Linked DNA regions of Lichenibacterium dinghuense. The protein of the gene in region 1 interacts with the protein of each later gene in a pairwise test. Links are inferred from orthologs where the notes say so. Each region holds a gene or a part of one and is shown in the gene's direction. Other genes may lie near its edges.

Evidence for each region.
Region 2: the proteins of gyrA (region 1) and gyrB interact in binary tests that used the Escherichia coli proteins (3 or more experiments, as listed by UniProt). The link is inferred for Lichenibacterium dinghuense from one-to-one orthologs.

What each region holds. Positions count from the first base shown.
Region 1 is NZ_JAJLMN010000001.1:675,841-683,922, reverse strand. The notes cover bases 4,785-8,082. They hold gyrA (DNA gyrase subunit A), read left to right. Parts: upstream 4,785-5,134; coding sequence 5,135-7,882; downstream 7,883-8,082. Other genes in these bases: coaD (pantetheine-phosphate adenylyltransferase), read left to right, coding at 7,885-8,082; L7N97_RS03220 (aspartate aminotransferase type Ic), read left to right, coding at 4,785-5,017. Outside these bases: excinuclease ABC subunit UvrA, read right to left, coding at 1-2,904; ssb (single-stranded DNA-binding protein), read left to right, coding at 3,147-3,680; more of L7N97_RS03220, read left to right, coding at 3,749-4,784. UniProt on the Escherichia coli protein: A type II topoisomerase that negatively supercoils closed circular double-stranded (ds) DNA in an ATP-dependent manner to maintain chromosomes in an underwound state.
Region 2 is NZ_JAJLMN010000001.1:271,275-276,794, reverse strand. Bases 1-3,128 are described here. They hold gyrB (DNA topoisomerase (ATP-hydrolyzing) subunit B), read left to right. Parts: upstream 1-400; coding sequence 401-2,857; downstream 2,858-3,128. Other genes in these bases: L7N97_RS01305 (C13 family peptidase), read left to right, coding at 1-260. In the rest of the region: L7N97_RS01295 (hypothetical protein), read right to left, coding at 3,232-3,408; L7N97_RS01290 (cupin domain-containing protein), read left to right, coding at 3,652-4,137; metF (methylenetetrahydrofolate reductase [NAD(P)H]), read right to left, coding at 4,158-5,066; L7N97_RS01280 (metalloregulator ArsR/SmtB family transcription factor), read right to left, coding at 5,099-5,520. UniProt on the Escherichia coli protein: DNA gyrase negatively supercoils closed circular double-stranded DNA in an ATP-dependent manner to maintain chromosomes in an underwound state.

The sequences.
Region 1 (8,082 bases):
CTCGAGGTTGTGCTCGATCACTACCACCGTGTTGCCCTGGTCGACCAGCTCCTGCAGCACCTCGAGGAGCTTGCGCACGTCCTCGAAGTGCAGGCCCGTGGTGGGCTCGTCGAGGATGTAGAGCGTGCGGCCCGTGGAGCGGCGCGACAGCTCCTTGGACAGCTTCACGCGCTGCGCCTCGCCGCCCGACAGGGTGTTGGCCTGCTGCCCGACCTTGACGTAGCCGAGGCCGACGCGCGCCAGCGTCTTCATCTTGTCGCGGATCGAGGGCACGGCCTTGAACAGGTCGGCCGCCTCCTCGACCGTCATGTCGAGCACGTCGGCGATGGAGTGGTCGCGGTACTTCACGTCGAGCGTCTCGCGACCGTAGCGCTTGCCCTTGCACACGTCGCAGGTGACGTAGACGTCGGGCAGGAAGTGCATCTCGATCTTGATGACGCCGTCGCCCTGGCAGGCCTCGCAGCGCCCGCCCTTGACGTTGAACGAGAAGCGCCCCGGCCCGTAGCCGCGCGCCTTCGATTCCGGCAGGCCGGCGAACCAGTCGCGGATGGGCGTGAAGGCGCCCGTGTAGGTGGCGGGGTTCGAGCGCGGCGTGCGGCCGATCGGCGACTGGTCGATGTCGATGACCTTGTCGAGGAATTCCAGGCCCTCCACGGCGTCGTGCGGCGCGGGGTGCTCGGCGCCGCCGCCGAGTCTGCGCGCCGCCGCCGCGAAGAGGGTGTCGATCACCAGGGTCGACTTGCCGCCGCCCGACACGCCCGTGATGCACGAGAAGGTGCCGAGCGGCACCTCCATGGTGACGTTCTTGAGGTTGTTGCCCCGCGCGTTGACGACCTTGAGGGACTGGCCCTCCTTGGCGGCGCGGCGCCGGCGCGGCACGCCGACGGTCTTGCGGCCGGCGAGGTAGTCGCCGGTCAGCGAGGCGGGGTTGGACATGATCTCGCGCGGCGTGCCGGCTGCCACGATGTGGCCGCCGTGCACGCCCGCACCGGGGCCCACGTCGACCACGTAGTCGGCGCTGAGGATCGCGTCCTCGTCGTGCTCGACCACGATCACGCTGTTGCCGAGGCTTTTCAGGCGCTGCAGCGTGCCGAGCAGCCGCTCGTTGTCGCGCTGGTGGAGGCCGATCGAGGGCTCGTCGAGCACGTAGAGCACGCCGGTGAGGCCCGAGCCGATCTGGCTGGCTAGGCGGATGCGCTGGCTTTCGCCGCCCGACAGCGTGCCGGCGCCGCGGCCGAGCGTGAGGTAGTCGAGCCCGACGTCGATCAGGAAGCGCAGCCGGTCGCGGATCTCTTTGAGGATCCGCACCGCGATCTCGTTGCGCTTGTCGTCGAGCTGCGCCGGCAGGGCGTCGAACCAGGCGATCGCCTTGCGGATCGAAAGCTCAGCGGCCGACGAGATCGTCCTGTCCGCGATCCGCACCGCCAGCGCCTCGGGCTTGAGGCGCGCGCCCGCGCAGGTGGGGCAGGGCACCGCGCCCATGTAGCGGCCGATCTCCTCGCGGATGAACTCCGAGTCGGTCTCCTTGAAGCGCCGGTCGAGGCTGCGCACCACGCCCTCGAAGGGCTTCGACACCCCGTAGGCGCGCGAGCCGTCGTCGTACTGGAAGCGGATCACCTCCTCGCCCGAGCCGAACAGCACGGCGTCGCGGAAGCTCTGGGGCAGGGCGTTCCACTTGGTGTCGAGCTTGACCTTGTAGTGGCGTGCCAGCGCGTCGAGCGTCTGCGCGTAATAGGGCGAGGACGACTTCGACCAGGGCGAAATGGCGCCGCGCTTCAGGCTCAGCGTCGGGTCCGGCACGACCCGCTCGGCGGCGACCTGCATCTGCGAGCCGAGCCCGGCGCAGACCGGGCAGGCGCCGAACGGGTTGTTGAAGGAGAACAGCCGCGGCTCGATCTCGGGGATGGTGAAGCCCGACACCGGGCAGGCGAACTTCGACGAGAAGACCACCTCCTTCGGCGAGCCCTCCGGCGGCTCGTCGGCGAACTCGACGACCGAGATGCCGTCGGCCAGCTCCAGCGCGGTCTCGAAGGACTCGGCGAGGCGCGTCGCCATGTCGGGGCGCACCGCGATGCGGTCCACCACGACGCCGATGTCGTGCTTGAACTTCTTGTCGAGCGTCGGCGCCTCGTCGAGCGGGTAGAACTCGCCGTCGACCTTCAGGCGCTGGAATCCCTTGCGCTGGAATTCGGCGATCTCCTTGCGGTACTCGCCCTTGCGGCCGCGCACCACGGGCGCGATCAGGTAGAGGCGCGTGTTCGGCGGCAGGGCCAGCACGCGGTCCACCATCTGGCTGACAGTCTGGCTCTCGATCGGCAGGCCCGTCGCGGGCGAATAGGGGATGCCGATGCGCGCCCACAGGAGGCGCATGTAGTCGTAGATCTCGGTGACGGTGCCGACCGTGGAGCGCGGGTTCTTCGAGGTCGTCTTCTGCTCGATCGAGATGGCGGGCGACAGGCCGTCGATCTGGTCGACGTCGGGCTTGCCCATCATCTCCAGGAACTGGCGCGCGTAGGCGGACAGCGATTCCACGTAGCGGCGCTGTCCTTCCGCGTAGATGGTGTCGAAGGCCAAAGATGATTTGCCCGAGCCCGACAGGCCGGTGAAGACCACCAGCTTGTCGCGCGGGATGGTGAGGTCGACGTTCTTGAGGTTGTGCTCGCGCGCGCCCCGCACCACGATGCTGTCGCGGTCGGGCAGGCGGGGCGGCTCGGCGTCGAACAGCTTCTCCAGCGCGGCGTCGCTCATCTCCGCGGGCGCGGCCGGCCCGGGGGCCGCCTCCGCGGCCGCGCCCTTGATGGCCCTGACCTTGCGGACGATGCGCGGGGCAGGGGTTTCGGCGGCTTCGGGCGCCTCTGCGGCCGCTTCGGCCTTGCGGGTGCGGGAGCGGGGCTGTTGCGCCATGGAGGGACGGGTTCCAGGATGAGGACGGCCGGCCGCGGAACCGGTTTCGCCTCCATATAGGGGTGCCATGCCGTATCGGCACCGCCGCCGTTTCGCGCTTACCACGGATGTGCTAGGGAACATAGAGGGAACGGGTCGGCGGAGTTTGGTAACCGCCGCCTTGTAGGAACGGGTCAAGGTCGGGTCCGGCGCCGCGTCGCGCGCCGAGGGCCCACACTCATCGAGGTCCCGAGGAGGGCACCATGTCGGGCAGCGTCAACAAGGTCATTCTGGTCGGAAACCTGGGCAAGGATCCCGAGGTGCGCCGCATGCAGTCGGGCGACGCGGTGGTGAACCTGCGCCTCGCCACCACGGAATCCTGGCGCGACAAGGCGTCCGGCGAGCGCAAGGAGAAGACGGAGTGGCACTCCGTCGTGATCTTCAACGAGAACCTCGCCAAGGTGGCCGAGCAGTACCTGAAGAAGGGCTCGAAGGTCTACGTCGAGGGCCAGCTCCAGACCCGCAAGTACAACGACAAGGACGGCAACGAGCGCTACAGCACCGAGGTGGTGCTGCAGCGCTTCCGCGGCGAGCTGACCATGCTGGAAGGCCGCAACAGCGGCGGCGGCGGCTTCGCGGGCGACGACGACCGCGGCTCCTTCGACCGCGGCGGCGACCGGGGCGGCGACCGCCCGTCCTTCGGCCGCTCCTCGCCGATGGACCGCGGCGGCAACTCCGGCGGCGGCGGCCGCGGCGGCTCCATGTCGGACGCGATCGACGACGACATCCCGTTCTGATGACGGGTTTCCTTCTCCCGTGGAACGGGAGAAGGATCGCGCACGCCGTCCTGAGCTAGACTGTCCTGATGACCGACCTTTCCGCCGACCTCGCCCGCACCCGCGCCGACTACGAGAGCTTCAAGGCCCGCGGCCTCAAGCTCGACATGACGCGGGGCAAACCCTCGCCCGAACAGCTGTCGCTGTCGGACGCCATGCTGCTGCCGCAGGGCAACCGCGACACCACCACGGCGGCCGGCGAGGACGCGCGCAACTACGGCGGGGACCTGCGCGGCCTGCCAGAGGTCCGCGCCCTGTTCGGCGAGGCGCTCGGCCTGACGGCGGACGCCATCGTGCTCGGCAACAACTCGTCCCTCGCCCTGATGCACGACTGCATCGTGTGGGCGCTGCTCAAGGGCGTGCCGGGCGGTGAGCGGCCCTGGTCCAGGGAGGCCTCGCCGGCCTTCATCTGCCCCGTGCCGGGCTACGACCGCCACTTCGGCCTGACCGAGGAGTTCGGCTTCCGCCTGCTGCCGGTGCCGCTCACGGGGCAGGGCCCCGACATGGACGCGGTCGAGGCGCTCGCCGCCGACCCGTCCGTGAAGGGCATGTGGTGCGTGCCGCGCTACTCGAACCCGACCGGCGAAACCTACGCCGACGAGACCGTGCGCCGCCTCGCCGCGATGAAGACGGGCGCGCCGGACTTCCGCCTGTTCTGGGACGACGCCTACGCGGTCCACCACCTGACCGAGCGCCGCACGCCGCTGGCCTCGATCCTCGACCTCGCCCGCGAGGCCGGCCACCCGGACCGCGCCTTCTGCTTCGCCTCGACCTCCAAGGTCACGCTGGCCGGCGCCGGCGTCGCGCTCTTCGCCTCATCGCCCGCCAACGTGTCCTGGTTCCTGGCGCGGGCCGGGCGCCGCACCATCGGCTCCGACAAGCTGAACCAGCTCCGCCACCTGCGCTTCCTGCGCGACGCCGAAGGGCTGCACGCCCACATGGTCCGGCACCGCGATCTGATCGGCCCGAAGTTCGACGCCGTGCTCCGCGCGCTGGAGCGGCGGCTCGGCGGCACCGGTCTCGCGCGCTGGTCGCGGCCCGAGGGCGGCTACTTCATCAGCGTCGACGCCGTGCCGGGCACAGCCTCCCGCGTCGTGGCGCTCGCCAAGGCGGCCGGCCTGGCGCTGACCCCCGCGGGCGCGACCTGGCCCGGCGGGCGCGACCCGGAGGACGCCAACCTGCGCCTCGCCCCCACCTTCCCCAAGCTCGGCGACGTCGAGGCCGCGGCCGAGGGCATCGCCATCTGCATCGCGCTCGCGGGGCTCGAGAAGCGCGCCGAGGACACCGCCGCGGCCTGAGGCGGACAGCGTCCTTCCGCCTGTAAAACCTCGCGGATCGTCCTCTCGACACCCATATAGAACCGAGATCAGAACCGCCGGCGCGCCAGCGCCGGGCCGTCCGCGAAGGGATGCCACTTGGCCGACACCGACGACAGAATCGAAGATCCGAACGGCATCCGGCCCGTCTCCATCGCGGACGAGATGAAGCGCTCCTACCTCGATTACGCCATGAGCGTGATCGTGTCGCGCGCGCTGCCCGACGTGCGCGACGGCTTCAAGCCGGTGCACCGGCGCATCCTGTTCTCCATGCAGGAGAACAACCACCTGCCGGACCGCGCCTACGTCAAGTCGGCCCGCATCGTCGGCGACGTGATGGGCAAGTACCATCCGCACGGCGACACCGCGATCTACGACGCGCTGGTCCGCATGGCGCAGTCCTTCTCGATGCGCCTGCCGTTGATCGACGGCCAGGGCAACTTCGGCTCGGTCGACGGCGACCCGCCGGCGGCCATGCGCTACACCGAGTCGCGCCTCGCGCCGCCCTCGCTGGCCCTGATCCAGGACATCGACGAGAACACCGTCGACTTCCAGGACAACTACGACGGCAAGGAGAAGGAGCCGGTCGTGTTGCCGGCCCGCTACCCGAACCTGCTCGTCAACGGCGCGGGCGGCATCGCGGTCGGCATGGCGACCAACATCCCGCCCCACAACCTCGGCGAGGTGATCGACGCGACCCTGGCCCTGATGGACCGGCCCGAGATCGAGCTTGAGGAGCTGATGGGGATCGTGCCGGGGCCGGACTTCCCCACCGGCGGCACGATCCTCGGCCGCGCCGGCGTCCGCCAGGCCTACACCACGGGCCGCGGCTCCATCGTCATGCGGGCCCGCATCACGACCGAGGAGATCCGCCGCGACCGCACGGCGCTGATCGTCCAGGAGATCCCCTACCAGGTCAACAAGACGACCCTGCAGGAGAAGATCGCCGAGGCGGTGCGCGACAAGCGCATCGAGGGCATCTCCGAGATGCGCGACGAGTCCGACCGCGACGGCATGCGGATCGTGATCGAGCTGAAGCGCGACGCCGTGCCGGACGTGGTGCTGAACCAGCTCTACCGCTTCAGCCAGCTCCAGTCCTCCTTCGGCGCCAACATGATCGCGCTGAACGGCGGCCGGCCGGAGATGCTGAACCTCAAGGACTTCCTCGTCGCCTTCGTGGACTTCCGCGAGGAGGTGGTGACGCGGCGCACGAAGTTCAGGCTCGCCAAGGCCCGCGCGGCGGCGCACGTGCAGGTCGGCCTCGCCATCGCGGTCGCCAACATCGACGAGGTGATCCGCCTGATCCGCACCTCGCCCGACACCGGCACGGCACGCGAGGCCCTGATGGGCCGCGACTGGCCGGCGCTCGACATGGCGCCGCTGATCGCCCTCATCGCCGACCCGCACCACACGCTGAAGGAGGACGGCACCTACCGCCTCTCCGAGGCGCAGGCCCGCGCCATCCTGGAGCTCAGGCTCGCCCGCCTCACCGCCCTCGGCCGCGACGAGATCGCGGAAGCCCTGAACAAGCTCGCCGCCGAGATCGCCGACCTGCTCGACATCCTGGGCTCGCGCACGCGCATCTTCGACATCGTCCGCGGCGAGCTCGAGGCCATCAAGCTCGCCCACGCGACGCCGCGCATGACCGAGATCCTCGACAGCGCCGCCGACATGGAGGACGAGGACCTCATCGCCCGCGAGGACATGGCGATCACGGTCAGCCACGCCGGCTACGTGAAGCGGGTGCCGCTCTCGACCTACCGGGCGCAGCGCCGCGGCGGCAAGGGCCGCTCGGCCATGCAGACGCGCGACGAGGACTTCGTCGCCCGCATCTTCGTGGCCAACACGCACCAGCCCGTGCTGTTCTTCTCGTCGCTCGGCCAGGCCTACAAGATGAAGGTGTGGCGCCTGCCGCTCGCCGCCCCGCAGGCGCGCGGCAAGGCCTTCGTCAACCTGCTGCCGCTGGAGCAGGGGGAGCGCATCACCACCATCATGCCGCTGCCCGAGGACGAGGGCGACTGGGCCAAGCTCGACGTGGTCTTCGCGACCACGCGCGGCACGGTCCGGCGCAACAAGCTGTCGGACTTCGCCCAGGTGAACCGCTCGGGCAAGATCGCCATGAAGCTCGACGAGGGCGAGTCCATCGTCGACGTGCAGATCTGCTCGGAGGACGACGACATTCTGCTCACCACGGCGGGCGGGCAGTGCATCCGCTTCGCGGTCAACGACGTGCGCGTGTTCAAGGGCCGCGACTCGATGGGTGTGCGCGGCATCACGCTCGCCAAGGACGACGGCGTGATCTCGCTCGCCGTGCTGCGCCACACCGACGCCGATTCCGGCGAGCGCATCGCTTTCCTCAAGATGCGCCGCGCCGTCGAGGGCGAGACGGGCGAGGACGACATCGAGAAGGAGGTCGTGGGCGCGGAGGGCGCCGTGCCGGACGCGCCCGCCACGCTGTCGCAGGAGCGCTACGCCGAGCTGTCGGCACGCGAGCAGGTGATCCTCACCATCTCCGAGCGGGGCTTCGGCAAGCGGACCTCGTCCTACGAGTACCGGCTCACCGGGCGCGGCGGCAAGGGCATCGGCGCCATGGCGGTGAACGCCCGCAACGGCAAGCTCGTGGCCTCCTTCCCGGTCGAGCACAGCGACGGGATCATGCTGGTCACGGACGGCGGCCAGCTCATCCGCTGCCCGGTCGAGGGCATCCGCGTCGCGGGCCGCAACACGCAGGGCGTGATCGTGTTCAACACGGCGGCGGGCGAGAGGGTGGTGTCCGTGGACCGCATCGCCGAGGTGGGGGCGGAGAACGGCGAGGCCGGCCTGCCGGACGCGGACGGCGAGGCGTGACGATGCGGACGGCCCTCTACACGGGGTCGTTCGACCCGTTGACCAACGGCCACCTCGACGTGATCCGGGCCGCGGCCCGGATCTGCGACGTGCTGGTGGTGGCGGTCGGCCGCCACGCCACCAAGCAGCCGATGCTGAGCCACGACGCCCGCGTCGCCCTGATCCGCGACGAGGCCGGGCCCGTCGTGGCCGCGGCCGGG
Region 2 (5,520 bases), 400 kb from region 1 along the record:
CGCCCGACACGCTGGTGATGACCGCGGCGGACAGCACGCACCCGTCGTTCGGCTGCCAGCCGGAGGCGCACTGGACCTACTTCGGCGACGCCCTGTTCAACCAGGCGCTCCGCCGCGACGCGACGCTCCCCGAGGCCTTCCGGGACGCCCGCACGATCGTGGCGGCCCGGGAAGCCAAGGACGGCTTCGACCCGTCGAACCCGCAGATGGCGGGGGGCGAATCCGTGCTGCCGCTGCTCGACGGCGCGGCGCCCCGCTGAGGGCCGGAGCCTCTTTGCCTTTCATCAAGGCACAGGCGCCATTATATAAAGTGTGTCCCGGGCGCCGCTCCGCGCCGCCCCAAAAGCGATCCCGGCCGCCCTATCGGCCCGGCCTTCCGGATCGGAGAAAGCTGCACTCGATGTCCCAGTCGCCCGTCCCGTCAGCCGCACCCGAACCCAACGCCTACGGGGCCGATTCGATCAAGGTGCTGCGCGGCCTCGACGCGGTGCGCAAGCGCCCCGGCATGTACATCGGCGACACCGACGACGGCTCCGGCCTCCACCACATGATCTACGAGGTGGTGGACAACGCCATCGACGAGGCCCTCGCCGGCCACGCCGACCTCGTCACTGTGACGCTCAACGCCGACGGCTCCGTGTCCGTCTCCGACAACGGGCGCGGCATCCCGACGGACATCCACAAGGAGGAGGGCGTGTCGGCCGCCGAGGTCATCATGACCCAGCTCCACGCCGGCGGTAAGTTCGACCAGAACTCCTATAAGGTGTCGGGCGGCCTGCACGGCGTCGGCGTGTCGGTCGTCAACGCGCTGTCGACCAGGCTCGCGCTGCGCATCTGGCGCTCCGGCCACGAGCACGAGATCGAGTTCGCCCACGGCGACGCCGTGGCGCCGCTGCGCGTGGTCGGCCCGGCCGGCCAGGACGAGCGCGGCCGCGAGCGGCGCGGCACCGCCGTGACGTTCTGGCCCTCGCCGGAGACGTTCTCGAAGACCGAGTTCGACTACGCCACCGTGGAGCACCGCCTGCGCGAGCTGGCCTTCCTCAACTCCGGCGTCCGCATCGTGCTGACCGACGCGCGCCGCGCCGAGGTGAAGCGCGAGGAGCTGTTCTACGAGGGCGGCCTCGAGGCCTTCGTGCGCTACCTCGACCGCACCAAGGCGGCGCTGGTCGACAAGCCCATCCTGATGCGCGGCGAGAAGGACGGCATGACCGTCGAGGTCGCGATGTGGTGGAACGACAGCTACCACGAGACCGTGCTGCCCTTCACCAACAACATCCCGCAGCGCGACGGCGGCACCCATATGGCGGGCTTCCGCGGCGCGCTCACGCGCCAGGTGACGGGCTACGCCGAGCGCTCCGGCATCTCGAAGAAGGAGAAGGTCGACGTCACCGGCGACGACTGCCGCGAGGGCCTGACCTGCGTGCTGTCCGTGAAGGTGCCCGACCCGAAGTTCTCCTCGCAGACCAAGGACAAGCTCGTGTCCTCGGAGGTGCGCCCGGTGGTCGAGAGCATCGTCAACGAGACGCTCGGGCAATGGTTCGAGGAGCACCCGGCCGACGCCAAGATCATCGCCGGCAAGGTGGCCGAGGCCGCCGCGGCGCGCGAGGCGGCCCGCAAGGCGCGCGAGCTGACGCGCCGCAAGGGCGTGCTCGACGTCGCCAACCTGCCCGGCAAGCTCGCCGACTGCCAGGAGCGCGACCCGGCCCTGGCCGAGATCTTCCTCGTCGAGGGCGACTCGGCCGGCGGCTCGGCCAAGCAGGGGCGCAACCGCGAGTTCCAGGCCGTGCTGCCGCTGCGCGGCAAGATCCTCAACGTCGAGCGCGCCCGCTTCGACAAGATGCTGTCGAGCCAGGAGATCGGCACGCTCATCACCGCGCTCGGCACCGGCATCGGCCGCGAGGACTTCAACGCCGACAAGCTGCGCTACCACAAGATCATCATCATGACGGACGCCGACGTCGACGGCTCCCACATCCGCACGCTGCTGCTGACCTTCTTCTTCCGGCAGATGCCGTCGCTGATCGAGCGCGGGCACATCTTCATCGCCCAGCCGCCGCTCTACAAGGTCAAGCGCGGCAAGTCCGAGCAGTACCTCAAGGACGAGCGCGCCAAGGAGGACTACCTCACCGACAACGGCATCGAGAACGCGGTGCTGCGGCTCGGCTCGGGCGAGGAGCGGGCGCGCGGCGATCTTCGCACCGCCATCGAGCAGGCGCGGCTCGTGCGCGCCGTGCTGGCCCAGCTCCATTCCCGCTACGACCGCGGCGTGGTGGAGCAGGCGGCCGTGGCGGGCGCGCTGAAGCCGCTGTCGACGCTCGGCGACGAGGAAGCCCAGCGGTTGGCCGGGGACGTGGCGCGCCGCCTCAACGCGCTGGCCGAGGAGACCGAGCGCGGCTGGGAGGGCGGCATCGGCCACGACGGCTTCGTGTTCACCCGCACGGTGCGCGGCGTGAAGGAGGCGGCCGTGCTCGACGGCGGCCTGCTCGCCTCCGCCGAGGCGCGCCGCCTCGACGAGCTCGGCCCCTCGCTGATCGAGATCTACGACCGGCCCGCGGTCTTCGCCCGCGGCTCGGACGCGACCCCGGTGGCGGGGCCGACCGCTCTGGTCGAGGCCGTGATGGCGGCGGGCTCGCGCGGCATCACCCAGATCCAGCGCTACAAGGGCCTCGGCGAGATGAACCCGGACCAGCTCTGGGAAACCACGCTCGACCGCAACGCGCGCTCGCTGCTCCAGGTCAAGATCAAGGAGGTCGACGAGGCCGACGACATGTTCGTCAAGCTGATGGGCGACGTGGTGGAGCCCCGCCGCGAGTTCATCCAGGAGAACGCGCTGTCGGTGGCCAACCTCGACGTGTGAGGACTCTCTCGTGAGCCATGCTGGCGGCCTGGCTTCCGGGCGGCATCGACGGTCTGATCCGGAAGTCCACCGACATATGATGTCCGGGGCCGGGCCGTCGGCCTGAGATGGCGGTGGCGACGGCGCCCGGCCCGAAGGCGACGTCGCCGGTGCCGACCTCGGCGTCACGGCTCAACATGGTCGAGGGCTGGTTCCCACCGCTGATCCGCCGCCGGTTCCAGCGCGATGCCTTCGCCGATACCGACGCGCTTGAGGCCGCCACCGGCGCCTCCGTGGCTCGCACCAACGTGGACCCGAAGCCGCTCGTGTGGGCTGGAAGCGCCGATGCCATCCTGCGGGCGTCGCCCACTTCTGGCTCAGACCGCCAGTTGCTTTCACCACTGGCCGAGCACGGCCGCGATCCGATGCTCGGCCGACACTGCCCCGAGCAGGAGGAGGGCCGCCAGGACGACGGCCGACACGGCCAGGAACGCCAGCAACGTCACGTCCGTGAAGGACAGCCGGTCGTCGGAGACGGCGTCGAGCGGGTCCGCGGGGGAATGCTGCACCATCGAAACGCTCCAGTTCGACGACGGACGGGGGGCCGGATCGCAGGTTTGGTGGGCCGATGTCGATACAATGCTCTACAGTCTGAGGAGTTCGTAACTCGATCCTATTGCTCGTTTAATCTTAACGGCGATATTCGCGCTTCGGATGCCTCGCGATACCATGCCGAGTTGCCACGATTGGCCGGCCGTTAGCGATCGAGCCGATACAGTGCAGACGTCATCGCGACAGATTCGAGGAGAGACGTCTTGCCCACCCAGCCCATGGTCTGCGGAACCACCGCTGTCGACCTCAGGCCGTCGCCGATCAACCCTGCCTGGATCCGGGGGGGCAATCCCGTGGCCCGCAACGCGCTGCTGTCGTCGAGCCGCGACCGCGCGGCCTGCACGCTGGTGTGGGACTGCACGCCGGGCGAGTTCGAGTGGCGCTACGACTCGGACGAGACGATCCACATCCTCGAAGGCTCGGTCGTGCTCGACGACGGCTGCGCGCCGGCCCGCCGCCTCGGCCCCGGCGACGTCGTGCTATTCCCGGCGGGCGCGGTGGTGCACTGGACCGTGGAAACCCACGTCCGCAAGCTCGCCTTCTTCCACCGCCCGCTGCCGGCGCCCGTGGCGCTGGTGACGCGCGCGGTCGGCAAGGCCAAGCGGATGATGCGCCAGACGATCAGGCCGGGATCGGCGCCCCGCCCCGTCTCGGCAGCGCCCGGCATGGGCGTCGCCACCGGCGCCTGAGCCTCCGCCGGAGACCGCCGTCAGGCCGCGGCGCGCTCCGCTTCCGGCTTGAGGCCGAGCAGGCGGCAGATCGCGTAGACGAGTTCCGCCCTGTTCATGGTGTAGAAGTGGAAGTCGCGCACGCCCGCGTCGACGAGGTCCAGCACCTGTTCGGCCGCGACGCCGGCCGCCACGAGCTGGTGGGTGGCGGGGTCGTTCTCCAGGCCGGCGAAGCGGTCGGCGAGCCAGTCCGGCACGGAAGCGCCGGTCTTGCGGGCGAAGTTGGCCGTCTGCTTGAAGTTCTGGATCACCGCGATGCCGGGAATGATCGGGATCGCGATGCCGCGCGCCCGAACGCGCTCGACGTAGCGCTCGTAGAGGCTGTTGTCGAAGAAGAACTGGGTGATGGCGCGCGTCGCGCCGGCGTCGACCTTGGCCTGGAGGCCGTCGAGGTCGGCGTCGAAGGTGGCGCTCTCGGGGTGCTTCTCGGGATAGGCCGACACCGTCACCTCGAAGTCGCCGAGCGCCTTGATGCCGCGCACGAGGTCGGCCGAGCTGTCGTAGCCGCCGGCATGGGCCTCGTAGGCCGTGCCAGGCCCGCCGGCGGGATCTCCGCGCAGCGCCACGACGTGGCGCACCCCGGCGTCCCAATAGCCGCGCACCACATCGTCGATTTCGCCCCGCGTCGCACCCACGCAGGTGAGGTGGGCGGCGGGCTTCAGACGCGTCTCGCGCACGAGGCGCGCCACCGTGTTGTGGGTGCGCTCGCGCGTCGAGCCGCCGGCCCCATAGGTCACGGACACGAAGTCCGGGTCGAGCGGCGCCAAGCGCTCGATCGAGCGCCACAGGCTGGCCTCGGCCTCGGCCGACTTCGGCGGGAAGAACTCGAAGGAGACGCGGATCGGGGCGCCCGGCAGGCGGCTCGGGCGCAGGGTATCGGGAGCGGTCATCGGGGCGTCCTGAGCGGAAGAAGGGGTGAGGATCAGGCCACGGCCTGCCGGAGCGGCGGCGCCTCGGCCGCGAGGCTGCGGCGGTCGCGCGCCATCCACAGCGACACGGTGAGCTTGTCGGCCTCGCCGGGCAGGGGGGCGAGGTCGCGGCCGGGCAGCGGATCGAGCCCGGCGTCCCGCATGAAGCCGTCGACCTCCGCGCGGGCGAAGCCCAAACGCCGGTGCGCGTGGGCGGCGCGGAGCGTCTCGTCGGCGTGGGGTGCGAAATCGACCACGAGCAGCCGCCCGCCGGGGCGCAGCACGCGCGCGGCCTCGCGCAGGGCGCGGGCGGGCTCGTCGAGATAGTGCAGCACCTGGTGGATCACGACGAGGTCGTAGCCGTCGCGCTCGACCGGCAGCGCGTAAAGGTCGCCCTGGCGGAGCTGCACGTTGCGCAGAGCCCCCCGCTCGACGC